Regions from separate parts of the Tenacibaculum sp. genome, predicted to be linked through region 2. Evidence: riboswitches for the same ligand, from Rfam matches in the RefSeq annotation. Region 2 holds a riboswitch; the other holds the start of a gene.
What was found. Region 2 has a riboswitch for S-adenosylmethionine ahead of ACN0WY_RS15390 (O-acetylhomoserine aminocarboxypropyltransferase/cysteine synthase family protein). Riboswitches for the same ligand answer to the same signal wherever they lie in the genome.
Positions count from the first base shown of each region.

Region 1: another riboswitch for S-adenosylmethionine. It lies ahead of ACN0WY_RS13885 (homocysteine S-methyltransferase family protein); the one in region 2 lies ahead of ACN0WY_RS15390 (O-acetylhomoserine aminocarboxypropyltransferase/cysteine synthase family protein).

Region 1 is NZ_JBLWTZ010000019.1:63,697-70,805, forward strand. Features, by position in the region: gene ACN0WY_RS13865 (PhzF family phenazine biosynthesis protein) at 1-29, opposite strand, end outside; gene ACN0WY_RS13870 (tetratricopeptide repeat protein) at 32-517, opposite strand; gene metF (methylenetetrahydrofolate reductase [NAD(P)H]) at 822-1,778, opposite strand; gene metH (methionine synthase) at 2,017-4,692, opposite strand; gene ACN0WY_RS13885 (homocysteine S-methyltransferase family protein) at 4,696-5,712, opposite strand; SAM riboswitch class I at 5,763-5,867, opposite strand; gene ACN0WY_RS13890 (hypothetical protein) at 6,137-7,109, shown strand, end outside.
Region 2 is NZ_JBLWTZ010000026.1:15,582-22,690, reverse strand. Features, by position in the region: gene ACN0WY_RS15410 (alginate export family protein) at 1-479, opposite strand, end outside; gene msrB (peptide-methionine (R)-S-oxide reductase MsrB) at 694-1,140, shown strand; gene msrA (peptide-methionine (S)-S-oxide reductase MsrA) at 1,154-1,699, shown strand; gene ACN0WY_RS15395 (protein adenylyltransferase SelO) at 1,706-3,268, shown strand; SAM riboswitch class I at 3,453-3,566, shown strand; gene ACN0WY_RS15390 (O-acetylhomoserine aminocarboxypropyltransferase/cysteine synthase family protein) at 3,698-4,990, shown strand; gene thrA (bifunctional aspartate kinase/homoserine dehydrogenase I) at 5,124-7,109, shown strand, end outside.

The DNA of each region.
Region 1 (7,109 bases), on a different contig from region 2:
GCATCTATTTGATATAATGGTAATTTCATTTCTATTTAAAAGTTTTTTCTAGTTTATCAGAATAATACTCAATCGCTTTTTGATATTCTTGAACTCCTTTATCTGAACTTGTACTAGCAATAACATTCAATAATAAATTCATTGCTTCCTTATGCTCATTCACATTATATAAAGCCATAGCTTTAAAAACTTTGTACTCATTATTTGATGGATATTCTTTAATTGCTTTATCCAAAAGAGCGATTGACTTTTCATATTCACCAATACATCTGTAAGTACTTCCAAGCCCTAGATAACAACCAATTACATCTTCTCCTTCTAACCCTAATTCAAGTGCTTTTTCATATTTTGGCTTAGCTTCAGTTTCTCGTTCCATATTATCACAAAGCCATGCATAATGATAGTATACTTTAGCCTCATTAGGATAGTCTTCAATTAACTCTTTTAATAATATTTCAGCTTCAAAATACTTTTTATCACTTCTTAGCGCTATTGCTTTAGCTAATTTTTCTTCCATATTTTCTTTATTTAACATGTAAATATATTACTTTCAACTTAGCGCTATCAACAAGTTATGTTAATTAGTGTTAACGGTAATCATTCATTATTTCTTTATAATAATGTAAGCTGAACCTCTAAGATTATTTCTTGCTCTAATTAGATGAGATTCCACTCTTCCGTTCGGAATGACAAGAAGTCATTACGAGGAGGATACGACGAAGTAATCTGTTTGTCGACATACAGACTGCTTCACTCTGTTCAAAATGACGGTTAGTGATTAACTTCCTCAAAGAATCAAACCTTTGGCTATCGACCTGCGATTAAAAAACTGCTTCAGCTATTTGTTGAATATTGGTTGATCTTCCCATTGAGTAATAATGTAAAATAGGCACTCCTTTTTGTTGTAATTCCTTACTTTGAGCAATGCACCACTCTACTCCTACTTGTCGTACCTCTGCGTTACTCTTACAGTTCACAACCTCTTTTACCAACGCATCTGGTAAATCAACTTTAAAACGATGCGGAATTAAATTCAATTGTTTTTTAGTTGAAATTGGCTTTAACCCCGGAATAATAGGAACCGTAATTCCCTCTTCTCTACATTTTTTTACAAACTCAAAATACTTTTGATTGTCGAAAAACATTTGCGTTACCACATAGTTTGCTCCGTTTTTAATTTTCTTCTTTAAAAAGTGAATATCAGAATCTAAACTTGGTGCCTCCATGTGCTTTTCAGGATATCCAGCTACTCCAATACAGAAATCGGTTTTTGATGAGTTTTGCAAATCATCATCTAAATACCTTCCTTTATTTAAGTTCTCTATTTGCGTAACTAACTCACTTGCGTATGCATGTCCGTCATTTTCTGGCTTAAAATAAGTTTCGCTTTTTACTGCATCTCCACGCAATGCAACAACGTTATCAATTCCTAAAAAATCGAGGTCAATTAAGAAGTTCTCGGTGTCTTCTTTGGTAAACCCTCCACATAAAATATGCGGAATGGCATCTACTTGGTATTTATTTTGAATCGCCGCACAAATACCAACAGTACCCGGACGCTTTTTTACTACTTGCTTTTTTAAAAGTCCGTCTCCTAACTCTTTATACACGTATTCCTCACGGTGATAGGTTACGTCTATAAACGGCGGATTGAACTCCATTAACGGATCAATATTTTTGAATATTGACTCGATTGTATCTCCCTTTAACGGTGGAAGTATTTCAAACGAAAACAACGAGGTTCCATTTGCTTTTTCTAAGTGTTCTATTACCTTCATAAGTCTATCTTATAAAGGCGTATTTAACTATACCAATGAAGCTGCCAACAACGATACGACTGCCATTACCAGTAGCTGTATTGCAAATCGAATCTCTAAATTATACTTTTTCATTTGTCTAATTTTATTGATTTTTTATACGGCAATATTACTACTGTTTTGTAGTTTTTAGTTTACCTAACTTAAAACTTATTGTTAATTAAATACGCTCTCTTGTTTGTTTATTTTTAAATTATTTTTAATTGTCTGATATGTTTGGATGTAACCATTTTCTGGCTTTTTCTAAGGGAATGTTTTTCCGCTCTGCAAAATCTCTTACCTGATCGTCTGTTATTTTACCTAAACCGAAATACTTGGCTTCTTCATTGGCAAAATAGTATCCTGAAACGACCGCTGCTGGCCACATGGCTAAACTTTCTGTTAAGCTTACCCCTATATTTTCTTCAACTTGTAAAAGCTCCCAAATCGTTTCTTTTTCTAAATGATCTGGACATGCAGGATACCCGGGTGCAGGACGAATTCCCTTATAATCTTCTTTTATTAATTCATCATTGGTTAAGTTTTCTTCAGAAGCATAGCCCCAGTGCTTGGTTCTTACCTTATGGTGTAAGTATTCGGCAAAGGCTTCAGCAAAACGATCGGCAAGGGCTTGTGCCATAATAGCATTGTAATCATCGTGCTTTTCTTTGTATTGCAGTGCTAATTCATCTGCTCCAAAAATGGCGGTACAGAAAGCTCCTATATAATCCGTTCTTTCAGTTTCTTTAGGCGCAATAAAATCTGCCAACGCAAAACTTGGTTTTCCTTCACGCTTTTTTAATTGCTGACGTAAGGTTCTAAATATGGCGACTTCTTTTCCTTTCTTTTGAACTGAAATATCATCGTCGCTCATAGAGTTTGCCTCAAACAAACCAAAAATAGCTTTGGGCTTTAACGCTTGCTTTTCTATAATTTGTTGCAGCATCTTTTGAGCATCTGCAAACAAATTGGTTGCCTCTACTCCTACTACTTCATCTTCTAAAATATCAGGAAACTTTCCGTGTAAATCCCACGAGCGAAAAAACGGACTCCAGTCAAAATAAGGTACCAAATCTTTTAAACTTACTTGTTCTAGTTTTTGTACGCCTAGCTCTCTAGGCTTGGTAATATTCGTAGTATCCCAATCTATTTTGAATTTTCGCTCTCTAGCTTCCTCAATTGGTATGTAGTGCTTTTGTTTTCCTCGTTTTAAGAATTTATCACGAAATTCCTCGTAATCTTTCTTCAACTTAGCCACATACTCGTTTGAAGTTTCTTTGTTCAATAAATCTCCTACAACGGTTACTGCTCTTGATGCATCGTTTACGTGTACTACGGCATTTTTATACTGCGTATCAATCTTTACAGCCGTATGCGCTTTCGAGGTTGTTGCTCCACCAATCAATAAAGGAATCTCCAAGTTTTGGCGTTCCATTTCTTTGGCTAAATACACCATTTCATCTAACGAAGGTGTTATCAATCCGCTTAAACCAATCGCATCTACGTTCTCCTTTTTAGCGGTTTCTATGATTTTTTCTGGTGGAACCATCACCCCTAAATCGACAATTTCATAATTGTTACAGCCTAACACTACAGATACGATGTTTTTACCAATATCGTGCACATCTCCTTTTACGGTTGCCATTAATATTTTTCCAATAGCTTTTTGCTCTTCGCTTTTCTCTGCTTCAATAAACGGGTTCAAATAGGCTACGGCTTTCTTCATCACTCGGGCAGATTTTACTACTTGCGGTAAAAACATTTTTCCTGCACCAAATAAATCTCCTACTACATTCATTCCCGTCATTAAATGTCCCTCAATTACATGTAGTGGTTTTGCTACACTCAAACGAGCTTCTTCAGCATCTTCTTCTATAAAAGCATCTATTCCTTTTACTAAAGAATGTGTAATACGGTCTTGTAGTGGTAAACTTCTCCATTCTAAAACTTGCTCACTGCTTTCTTTTTTAGTTCCTTTTACCGTTTCCGCAAACTCTAATAAACGTTCAGTAGCATCGTCTCTCCTATCTAAAACAACATCTTCAATATGTTCTAATAAATCCTTCGGAATATCATCGTAGACTTCTAACATCGTCGGATTCACAATTCCCATATTCATTCCTGCTTTAATGGCATAGTATAAGAATACCGAATGCATGGCTTCACGAACGACATTATTTCCTCTAAAAGAAAATGATACGTTACTTACTCCACCACTCACACTTACATGCGGTAAATTTTCGCGCACCCATCGGGTAGCTTCAATAAAATCCAATGCGTTTTTTCGGTGCTCTTCCATTCCCGTAGCTACAGGAAAGATGTTTAAATCGAAAATGATATCTTCTGGCGGAAAGTGGACGGTGTCCACTAACAATCTGTAAGAACGCTCTGCAATTTCGATTCTTCTTTCGTAAGTATCTGCTTGTCCTACTTCATCAAAAGCCATGATAATTACAGCTGCTCCGTATCGTTTTATCTGCGTAGCTTCCCAAATAAACTTTTCTTCTCCTTCTTTTAAGGAAATGGAATTTACTACCGATTTTCCTTGTACTACCTGTAATCCAGCTTCAATGATTTCCCATTTAGAACTGTCAATCATAATAGGAACTCTGGCAATATCAGGTTCAGAAGCTATTAAGTTTAAGAAACGTACCATCGCTTCTTTTCCTTCAATTAAACCATCATCCATATTAATATCGATGATTTGCGCTCCTCCATCCACTTGATGACGCGCAATCGCTAAGGCTTCGTCGAACTTTTCTTCTTTAATCAATCGAAGAAATTTACGTGATCCTGCTACGTTTGTGCGCTCCCCTACATTGATAAAATTACTTTCGGGTGTTATAATTAACGGTTCTAACCCCGATAATTTCATGTATCTTCTTTCCTCACTCATCTACTAACTATTTTGTACTGCTGCAACAAATTCAGCTTTTCGTGGTTTGTACTTCGCTGCGATAGCTGCGATAGCTGAAATATGTTTAGGTGTGGTACCACAGCACCCTCCTATAATGTTGATTAAGTTTTTCTTTAAATATTCTTCTATTTGCTCCGCTGTTTCTTCAGGAGTTTCGTCATATTCTCCAAAGGCATTGGGTAGTCCTGCATTTGGATGTGCAGAAATAGCAAACTCCGTTTTAGAGGCTATCGCCTCTAAGTGTGGTTGTAATAAATTAGCCCCTAAAGCGCAATTGAATCCTACGGATAACAACGGAATATGAGAGATTGAAATCAGAAAAGCCTCGGCTGTTTGTCCAGATAATGTTCTACCTGAAGCATCGGTAATGGTTCCTGAAACCATGATAGGAATTTTGATGTTTCGTTCCGCTTTTATCTCTTCAATGGCAAATAAAGCGGCTTTGGCATTTAGGGTATCAAATACGGTTTCTACCAATAAAATATCTGAGCCACCATCTATTAAGGCTTCTACTTGTTGTTTATACGCAATGCGTAGCTCGTCGAAAGTTACCGCTCTATACCCTGGGTCGTTTACATCAGGTGACATGCTTGCTGTACGGTTGGTAGGTCCGATAGAACCTGCTACAAAACGAGGTTTATGCGGTTCTTTTGTCGTAAATTCCTCAGCTACTTCTTTGGCTATTTTGGCAGATTGGTAATTTAACTCGTATACCAACTCTTCTAGTTGGTAATCTGCCATGGCAATGGTAGTTCCTGAAAAAGTGTTGGTTTCTACAATGTCTGCTCCCGCCGCAAAGTATTTTCTGTGTACTTCTTTTACGGCTTCGGGTTGTGTAATGGATAACAAATCGTTGTTTCCCTGCAACGGTGTTGGGTAGTCTTTAAAACGTTCTCCACGAAAATCTTCTTCCGTAAATTTATATTCCTGAAGCATGGTTCCCATAGCACCATCGAGCACGAGGATTCGTTTTTGTATTTCTTGATAAATGTTTGACATTCCTAATATTTAGTGTGCTGTTATCAGGAAAAGAGGAAGTAAAATTCTTTTCGTTATCTCTCTGCCGAAGCAGTAGAATGTAGCACCTTCTTTGTTTGCACAAAGGGTTGCTAAGGTTTCAAAGGGTCTATTCCCTCCACCTTTCTTGATAACATCAATACGTTAATGAACGGGGCAAAGTTATAGTATTATTTTTTAGTTACCAAAACTAAAAATAGATAAAAGTAAAAAGACCGCTTTTGCAGCTAGGTAACAACATAATTTTGTTTTATCTTGGGTGTTTTAAACAAGAAGAATAAAATTGCTAAAACTTCCGTTTATCACCTTCAATACTCCGGATAAAAGTAGTTTTTGTTCTCTTATAACAAGTTAGGGGCAAGCAGAAAGAAACAACTCTAATAAAATACCACAATCATCAATAATTATGAAAAATACTATTTCTGAAGAATCTCATTTTATTGCAAATTTTTTAGCAAAACATGAAGATTCTTACGAATTATTAGGTATTGGAAATCTTACAGAAACACATAACTTTTTAAGTTCTGTATTAAACATCAAAGCTTCTTCATTTAGAAGGCTTAGAGATGAATACGATGGTTTTTATTCCAATCGTAAAGGATATCCTGATGTAGTTAACAGAAATTCAAGAGTGGAATACAAATTAAAATTCGAATCATTAAATAAAGATTCTTACTTAAAGAAAATAAAATCTTTAATAGGATTAGATTCAAAATGTAAAATAAATGAGAAAAGAATTTCTAGATTAGCTTTTAATTCTAATGGTTGGATTATGCCATCTGGCTCATATGGAAAAAGTAATCATAAAGAATCTCACGAAGCAAATTATGGATATGGACACGAAGAATGGTTATTTGATATTAGCAAAATTATTGATGGATATCACTATGGCTTTTTAGAACCTATTCGAAAACAGCAAGATGCTTATTCTGGCAATACATATGATGTATGGCTTTATACAATTGATGGAGTTAGCAAAAGTCGATATTGGGTTGGAGAAATCTCGAATATTGAAGTTATTAATCAAGAAAAAGCAAATTCAATTAAATCAGTTTACAAGAAAAATGGTTGGCTAAAAGAAATGGAGGAACAGATAGTACAGTCAGGTGGAAATAATACAGGATTTTCAGATTGGAAAGGAGTTGATTTATTTAATGTAAGATTTAAACCAAAAAACTTAATTGTAAATGACCCTTATTATAAACTCTCTTCAAATCATCCTGTAACTAAATTGTCTAGATATAATTTTTCACATTTTAGAAATGATTTTAACACTATCACCGAAAATAAAAACAAGAAAGCTTTTTCCTTTATTGCTGACGAAGAAGACAAAAACGATGAAGAGTCTGAAGGAATAAAAAAAACAAAACATAAAAGAG
Region 2 (7,109 bases):
GATTGGTTAAAAGCCAAACCAATATCAAATTTAAAAGCATCTTTTTGATACTTCAACATGGCCATGTCATGACTACGAGCCTGTTGCGCCCAATCTACATTCCCAAAAATCCTGCTATCATCGTATATAACTTCTTGACGTCCCAATTTTACAGAGAACTTAGCATCTAAAAATAGTTCTCCCCATGCTTGGTGAACACTTAAACCGCTGTTATCAGCAGTATTTAATTGCGGAACATCTCCCCAAACTCTTACATCTTGAAAACTAACATAAAAGTTTAATTTTTCAGTTTTATAGGTAGTATTCAATCGGGTTCTTTGTGAAACAAAAAGAGCAGGGTTGGTATGATCTGGAAATAAAGTTTTAAATCCATGCCTATATTCAGCACGCGGACGTAGTTCAGCATCAATGGTTAACTGAGCAAAAGCTGTAGTGGTAGCAAAAAAGAGTAATGCTATTATAATTTTTGATGTTTTCATGATTTTTTTAAATTAATAATATCCCCAAATTTCTAGATAAATGCTAGGTTAAAACATGATAAAAATCAGGCAGGTAAAAAAAAGGATAAAAATATCTTTTATAATAACAAAATTAAAATGAATATAGTTGATAATGAATTGTAGTTTTGTAAGTAAAATAGAAAAGAAACTACTAAGAAGTTACATAAAATAAATGTGTGAAATGAATGACAAAATTTTAACTTGGAAAGACGTAATCAATTTTGCGGTAAAGGGAAATCCAATACCCGATAAAAGGGTGGAAAAAACGGCAGCAGAGTGGCAAGAGCTTTTAACACCTGAACAATTTAGAGTAACCAGACAGAAAGGGACAGAAAGACCAAACTCAGGAGCATTGTGTAGTGTATATGATGCTGGCAAATATAAATGTGTATGTTGTGGCACACCTTTGTTCGATTCAACAATAAAGTTTAGTTCAGGAACAGGTTGGCCCAGTTTTACACAACCTATCAAAGAGAATGCTATTCAATATGAAAAAGATACTACCTTTGGTATGGTTCGCGTAGAAGTGATGTGTAATACTTGTGATGCGCATTTGGGACATGTATTCCCTGACGGACCAGAACCTAGCGGATTACGTTATTGCATTAACTCGGCTTCAATGATTTTAGATACTGAATAAAGAAAGGAGAGAAATGACAAATAATAAATTAGAAGTAATAACCGTTGGTGGCGGTTGCTTTTGGTGTGTAGAAGCTGTTTTAAATCAAATAAAAGGAGTAGAAGAAGTAGTATCTGGTTACATGGGCGGTACTGTACCAGGAACACCAACTTATAGAGAAATTTGTTCAGGTTTAACAGGACATGCAGAAGTAGTACAAGCAATGTTTAATCCTGAAATTATAAGCTATGAAGAGTTGTTGGTAATGTTTATGACAAGTCACGACCCAACAACGTTAAACAGGCAAGGAGCAGATGTAGGAACCCAATACCGTTCTGTAATTTTTTATCATACTCAAGAACAACAACAAATTGCTGAAAAAGTAGTAAAAAAGTTGGCTCCTTATTATGAAAGTGAAATTGTAACAGAAATAAGTGCTGCTTCAACCTTTCACATAGCAGAAGAATACCATCAAAATTATTACGAGAATAATAGAGAACAAATGTATTGTTCAGTTGTAATTTCGCCAAAATTGGCTAAATTGAAAAAACTGTACGCAAGCAAACTAAAAGAAGAATAGAACGTGTTGAAATTCAATATACAAAATACCTTTACAAACGAATTACCGGCAGATCCAATCCAAGAAAACTCTAGAAGACAGGTAACAGAAGCTTGTTTTTCGTATGTAACACCTAAAAAAACATCTAATCCGAAAATTTTGCATGTTTCAGATGACATGGCAAAAGAATTAGGACTTTCGGAAGCAGCAATAACTTCAGAGGAATTTAAGAACATTTTTACAGGGAATGATGTATATAAAAATACACAACCATATGCCATGTGTTATGGTGGGCACCAGTTTGGGCATTGGGCAGGGCAATTAGGAGATGGTAGAGCGATTAACTTGTTTGAAGCAGTTTATGACAAAAAATGGGCATTGCAGTTAAAAGGAGCAGGAGAAACACCATATTCTCGAACTGCAGACGGATTAGCAGTGTTGCGTTCCTCTATTCGGGAGTATTTGTGTAGTGAAGCCATGCATCATTTAGGGGTACCTACAACAAGAGCTCTGTCATTAGCATTATCGGGAGATGAAGTATTAAGAGATGTACTATACGACGGAAACGCTGCGTATGAAAAAGGAGCAATCGTTTGTAGAACAGCCGAGTCTTTTTTACGCTTTGGAAATTATCAAATATTCACAGCTAGAGGAGAGGTAAAAACATTGAAAACATTGGTTGATTATACCATTAAATACCATTTTGCTCATCTAGGAAAACCATCAAAAGAAAGCTATGTATCTTTTTTTAAAGAAGTAGCAGAGCGTAGTTTAGAAATGGTCATTCATTGGCAACGTGTAGGTTTTGTACATGGAGTAATGAATACTGATAATATGTCGATTCTTGGTTTAACCATTGATTATGGACCTTATGGATGGTTAGAAGGTTACGACCATGGATGGACGCCAAATACAACGGATAATACTCATAAACGTTACCGATACGGTGCGCAACCAGAAGTCGTTTTATGGAATTTATATCAGCTGGCAAATGCGCTATATCCTTTAATTGAAGAAGCAGAACCTTTAGAAGCAGTTTTGGAAAGTTATCAAGAAAAATTTCCTGAAAAGTACATGCATATGATGCGAGAAAAATTAGGGCTGTTTTCGCCAAAAGAATCAGATGGAACCTTAGTTTCAGATCTTGAGGAAGTACTTCAAAAAACAGAAACAGATATGACCATTTTTTTCCGATTATTGTCTGGTATTTCAAAAAATGATACCAAAGAGAAGGCAATCAAAAAAATAGAAAAAGCATTTTATGCGCCTTCCGAAGTTGTAGATGAAATAAAAAAATCTTGGGAAAACTGGTTTCAAGATTATTTGGAAAGATTACAAAACGAAACTGTTTTGGAAGAAGAAAGAAAAACAAAAATGAATGTTGTAAATCCGAAATATGTACTCAGAAATTACATGGCACAATTAGCGATTGATGCTGCCAATAAAAATGATTTTGTATTGTTAAATGAGTTATATTTACTGCTCAAAAATCCCTACGATGAACAACCAAAAAACGAAAAATGGTTTGCAAAACGACCAGAATGGGCTCGAAATAAAGTAGGATGCTCTATGTTATCTTGTAGTTCTTAAGATAAAAACAACTATTATATTTTGGTTTAAGTAATGTGTTTTAAATTATTGATTTTTAACTATTTAGATATAGTTTTTAAAAATAATTCAACACTCTTTTTTAAATAAAAATCAAAATAAATTTGGAAAATCCATTTTTATAATTGAATATTTGTGCTCGTAAAAGTTCAAACACTTATTGACGATGTTATCAAGAAAGGTGGAGGGATTAGACCCTATGAAACCTTAGCAACCCTTTGTGCAAACAAAGAAGGTGCTAAATTCTACCAGAGTGTACAAACTCGTGGATAGATAACCCAAAGAAGTTTCTTTAATATCTACAAGAAGCTTCTTATAATTTCTTAATAACATTTTTCTAGTAAGCAACATCTAAAAATAGATGTGTTTTGGCTTTTGGTTTAATTTTTTATTAACTCAAAAACAAGAAAAATGAGTACACAAAAATTCGCAACAAACGCGTTGCACGCAGGACATGATGTAACACAAAATGGGGGAACAAGAGCGGTTCCTATTTACCAAACTACTTCGTATGTTTTTAACGATGCAGAACATGCAGGAAACCTATTTTCGTTAAAAGAGTTGGGATTTATTTACACCCGATTAAACAATCCCACCAATCAAATTTTACAAGATCGCTTAGCTGCTTTAGAAGGTGGTATTGGAGCTGTAGTGTTTGCTTCGGGTACGGCAGCCATTTCAACAGGTTTACTAACCCTACTAAAAGCAGGAGATCATATCGTAGCTTCGAGTAGTTTGTACGGAGGAACCTATAATTTGTTAAATGTTACTTTACCAAGATTAGGCATTACCACTACGTTTGTAGATGCATCTAACCCAGATAGTTTTGCAGAAGCTGTACAAGAGCATACCAGAGCTTTCTTTGTAGAGTCTTTAGGAAATCCGAAATTAGATGTCTTGGATTTAAAAGCGATATCTGCACATGCAAAAAAAGCAGAAGTGCCTTTTATTGTAGATAATACAGTAGCTACGCCAGCTTTATTAAACCCAATAGAGCATGGAGCCAATATTGTAATTCACTCCTTAACAAAGTACATTGGAGGACAAGGAAACTCGTTAGGAGGAGCCATTATTGATGCTGGAACTTTTAACTGGGCAAATGGTAAGTTTCCTGAATTTACAGAACCTTCGGCAGGATATCACGGATTGGTATATCACGAAGCTTTAGGAGCTGCATCGTACACATTTAAGCTAATTTTAGAGGGGTTACGTGATTTTGGAGGCGCGTTGAGTCCGACAAACGCATTCAACATCATTCAAGGATTGGAAACCTTAGAAATACGAATTCAAAAACACAGTGAAAATGCCTTGTCTATTGCCAAATGGTTACAAGAACAAGAAGAAGTTGCTTGGGTAAACTATCCAGGGTTGGAAGGGAATACATACAAAACTTTAGCTGATGAATACTTACCAAAAGGTCAAAGCGGATTGGTAACTTTTGGAGTAAAAGGAGGTTACGAAGCCGCTAAAACCATTGCAGACAATACAAAACTCTTTTCATTACTAGCCAATATTGGAGATACTAAATCTTTAATTATCCATCCTGCAAGTACTACGCACCAACAATTAAGTGATGAAGCGCAAGAAAGTACGGGGGTAACGAAAGACTTAATTCGTTTATCAGTTGGTTTGGAAAATATTGAAGATTTAAAAACCGATTTACAAGAAGCATTTGCTCAAATTCCTAAAGAAGTATTGGCTTAAAATAAACCGCGTTAGGGATTGAAGTGGCATCCTTTTGTTGTCAGTTCGAGCTTGCGAAGCAAGTATCGAGGATCAACAAAAGATATAACGGAAAGCCCGACCCTTTAGGGGAACGCCCATAAAGATATCAATAATGAAAAGTGATTTGAAGCATATTCATATTCTTAGTTATACCACCATAAGCGGTACACAATTCGACACCATTCCAGTAAGCTATCAAACCTTCGGAAAAGCATTGGGTACCGCTCCTGTGGTGTTGATTAATCATGCACTCACAGGCAATAGTAATGTTGCAGGAAACGATGGTTGGTGGCAAGATTTAATAGGGGAAGACAAAGTTATAGATACGAATGAGTATACCATTTTGTGCTTTAACATTCCAGGAAATGGCTATGATAATTTCTTAATAGATAATTACAAAAGTTTCGTAGCACGTGATATTGCAAACATTTTTCTACAAGGGCTAGCACAACTTAATATTACCCAATTATATGCGTTGATAGGAGGATCTTTAGGTGGTGGAATCGCTTGGGAAATGGCAGTGTTGAATCCGAATATAACACAACATTTAATTCCGATTGCAACCGATTGGAAATCGACTGATTGGTTAATAGCCAATTGCCAAATACAAGAGCAGTTTTTAACCAATTCTAGCAATCCGGTGCACGATGCGCGTATGCATGCTATGTTGTGTTATCGAACGCCCGAGTCGTTTAAAAAACGTTTTCAACGCTCAAAAAACGAAGAGTTACAGATTTTTAATGTAGAAAGTTGGTTGTTACATCACGGAAAAAAATTACAAGAGCGCTATCAGTTAGCCTCCTATAGATTGATGAATCAGTTATTAAAAACCATCGATGTAACGAAAGGAAGGGAAGGATTAGATGTGTTAGAAACCATTGAAGCAGAGATCCATATCGTTGGCGTAGATTCTGACTTGTTTTTTACTGCGGAAGAAAACAGAGAAACACACAAACAACTGGCATCGGCCCATGCAAATGTAACCTACAATGAAATTAATTCAGATCATGGGCATGATGCTTTCTTAATAGAATACAAACAATTAGAAAAAATGATTGAACCAATATTCAATCAAAAATCAACCCATAAAAGAATGAAAATTTTAAAGTTTGGCGGAAAATCTTTGTCGAATGAAGGCATACCAAAGGTAGTATCAATCATAGAACAAAAAATAAACGAAGGAGAAAAGATAGCTGTAGTAGTCTCAGCAAGAGGCAATGCTACAGATGAGTTAGAGGAGCTTTTAGAAAGGGCTACTAAGAATGAAGCTTTTAAAGAACAATTAGAAGCGTTTAAATACGAACAAACAAAATTAACTCCGTTAGTAGATTTTTCTACAGAATTTAATCGCTTAGAAAAGTTGTTTGAAGGAGTGAGTTTGTTAGGTGATTATAGTCAAAAGATAAAAGATGAAGTACTAGCACAAGGAGAGCTATTGTCTATAAAAACAGTAACCGATTTATTACAGCAAAAAGGAATCAACGCCCTAGCTACCGATGCTAGAAGCTTATTAAAAACAGATGAGACAGTAGGAAAAGGAGAATCAATAGTTGAGGTATCTAAAGAAAATGTATTAAATCACTTTAAACAGTACAACGGAACAACTGTGAATGTGGTAGCTGGATTTATAGCCTCGAATTTAAAAAATGAAACGACGACTTTAGGTAGAAACGGAAGTAATTACACTGCCTCGTTGTTAGCGAACTATTTAGACGCCGAAGAACTGCAAAACTACACGCATGTAGATGGAATCTTCACTGCCAATCCTGATTTGGTAGCGGATGCTAAAAAAATAGAAGAGTTATCTTTTTCTGAGGCAAATGAATTGGCCAACTTCGGAGCTACTATTTTGCATGCGAAAACCATCATTCCGTTATTAGAGAAGAATATCAACCTTCGAATATTAAACACCTTCAATCCTAACGATAATGGTACGTTGATTACCGCAAAATCAACTTCAAAAGGAATCAAATCCTTATCAGTATTAGACAAGGTTGCTTTGATAAACTTCGAAGGAAGAGGGTTACTAGGAAAAGTAGGCGTGGATGCACGTATTTTTAAAGCATTGAGCAATCACGGAATTAGCGTGAGCATTATC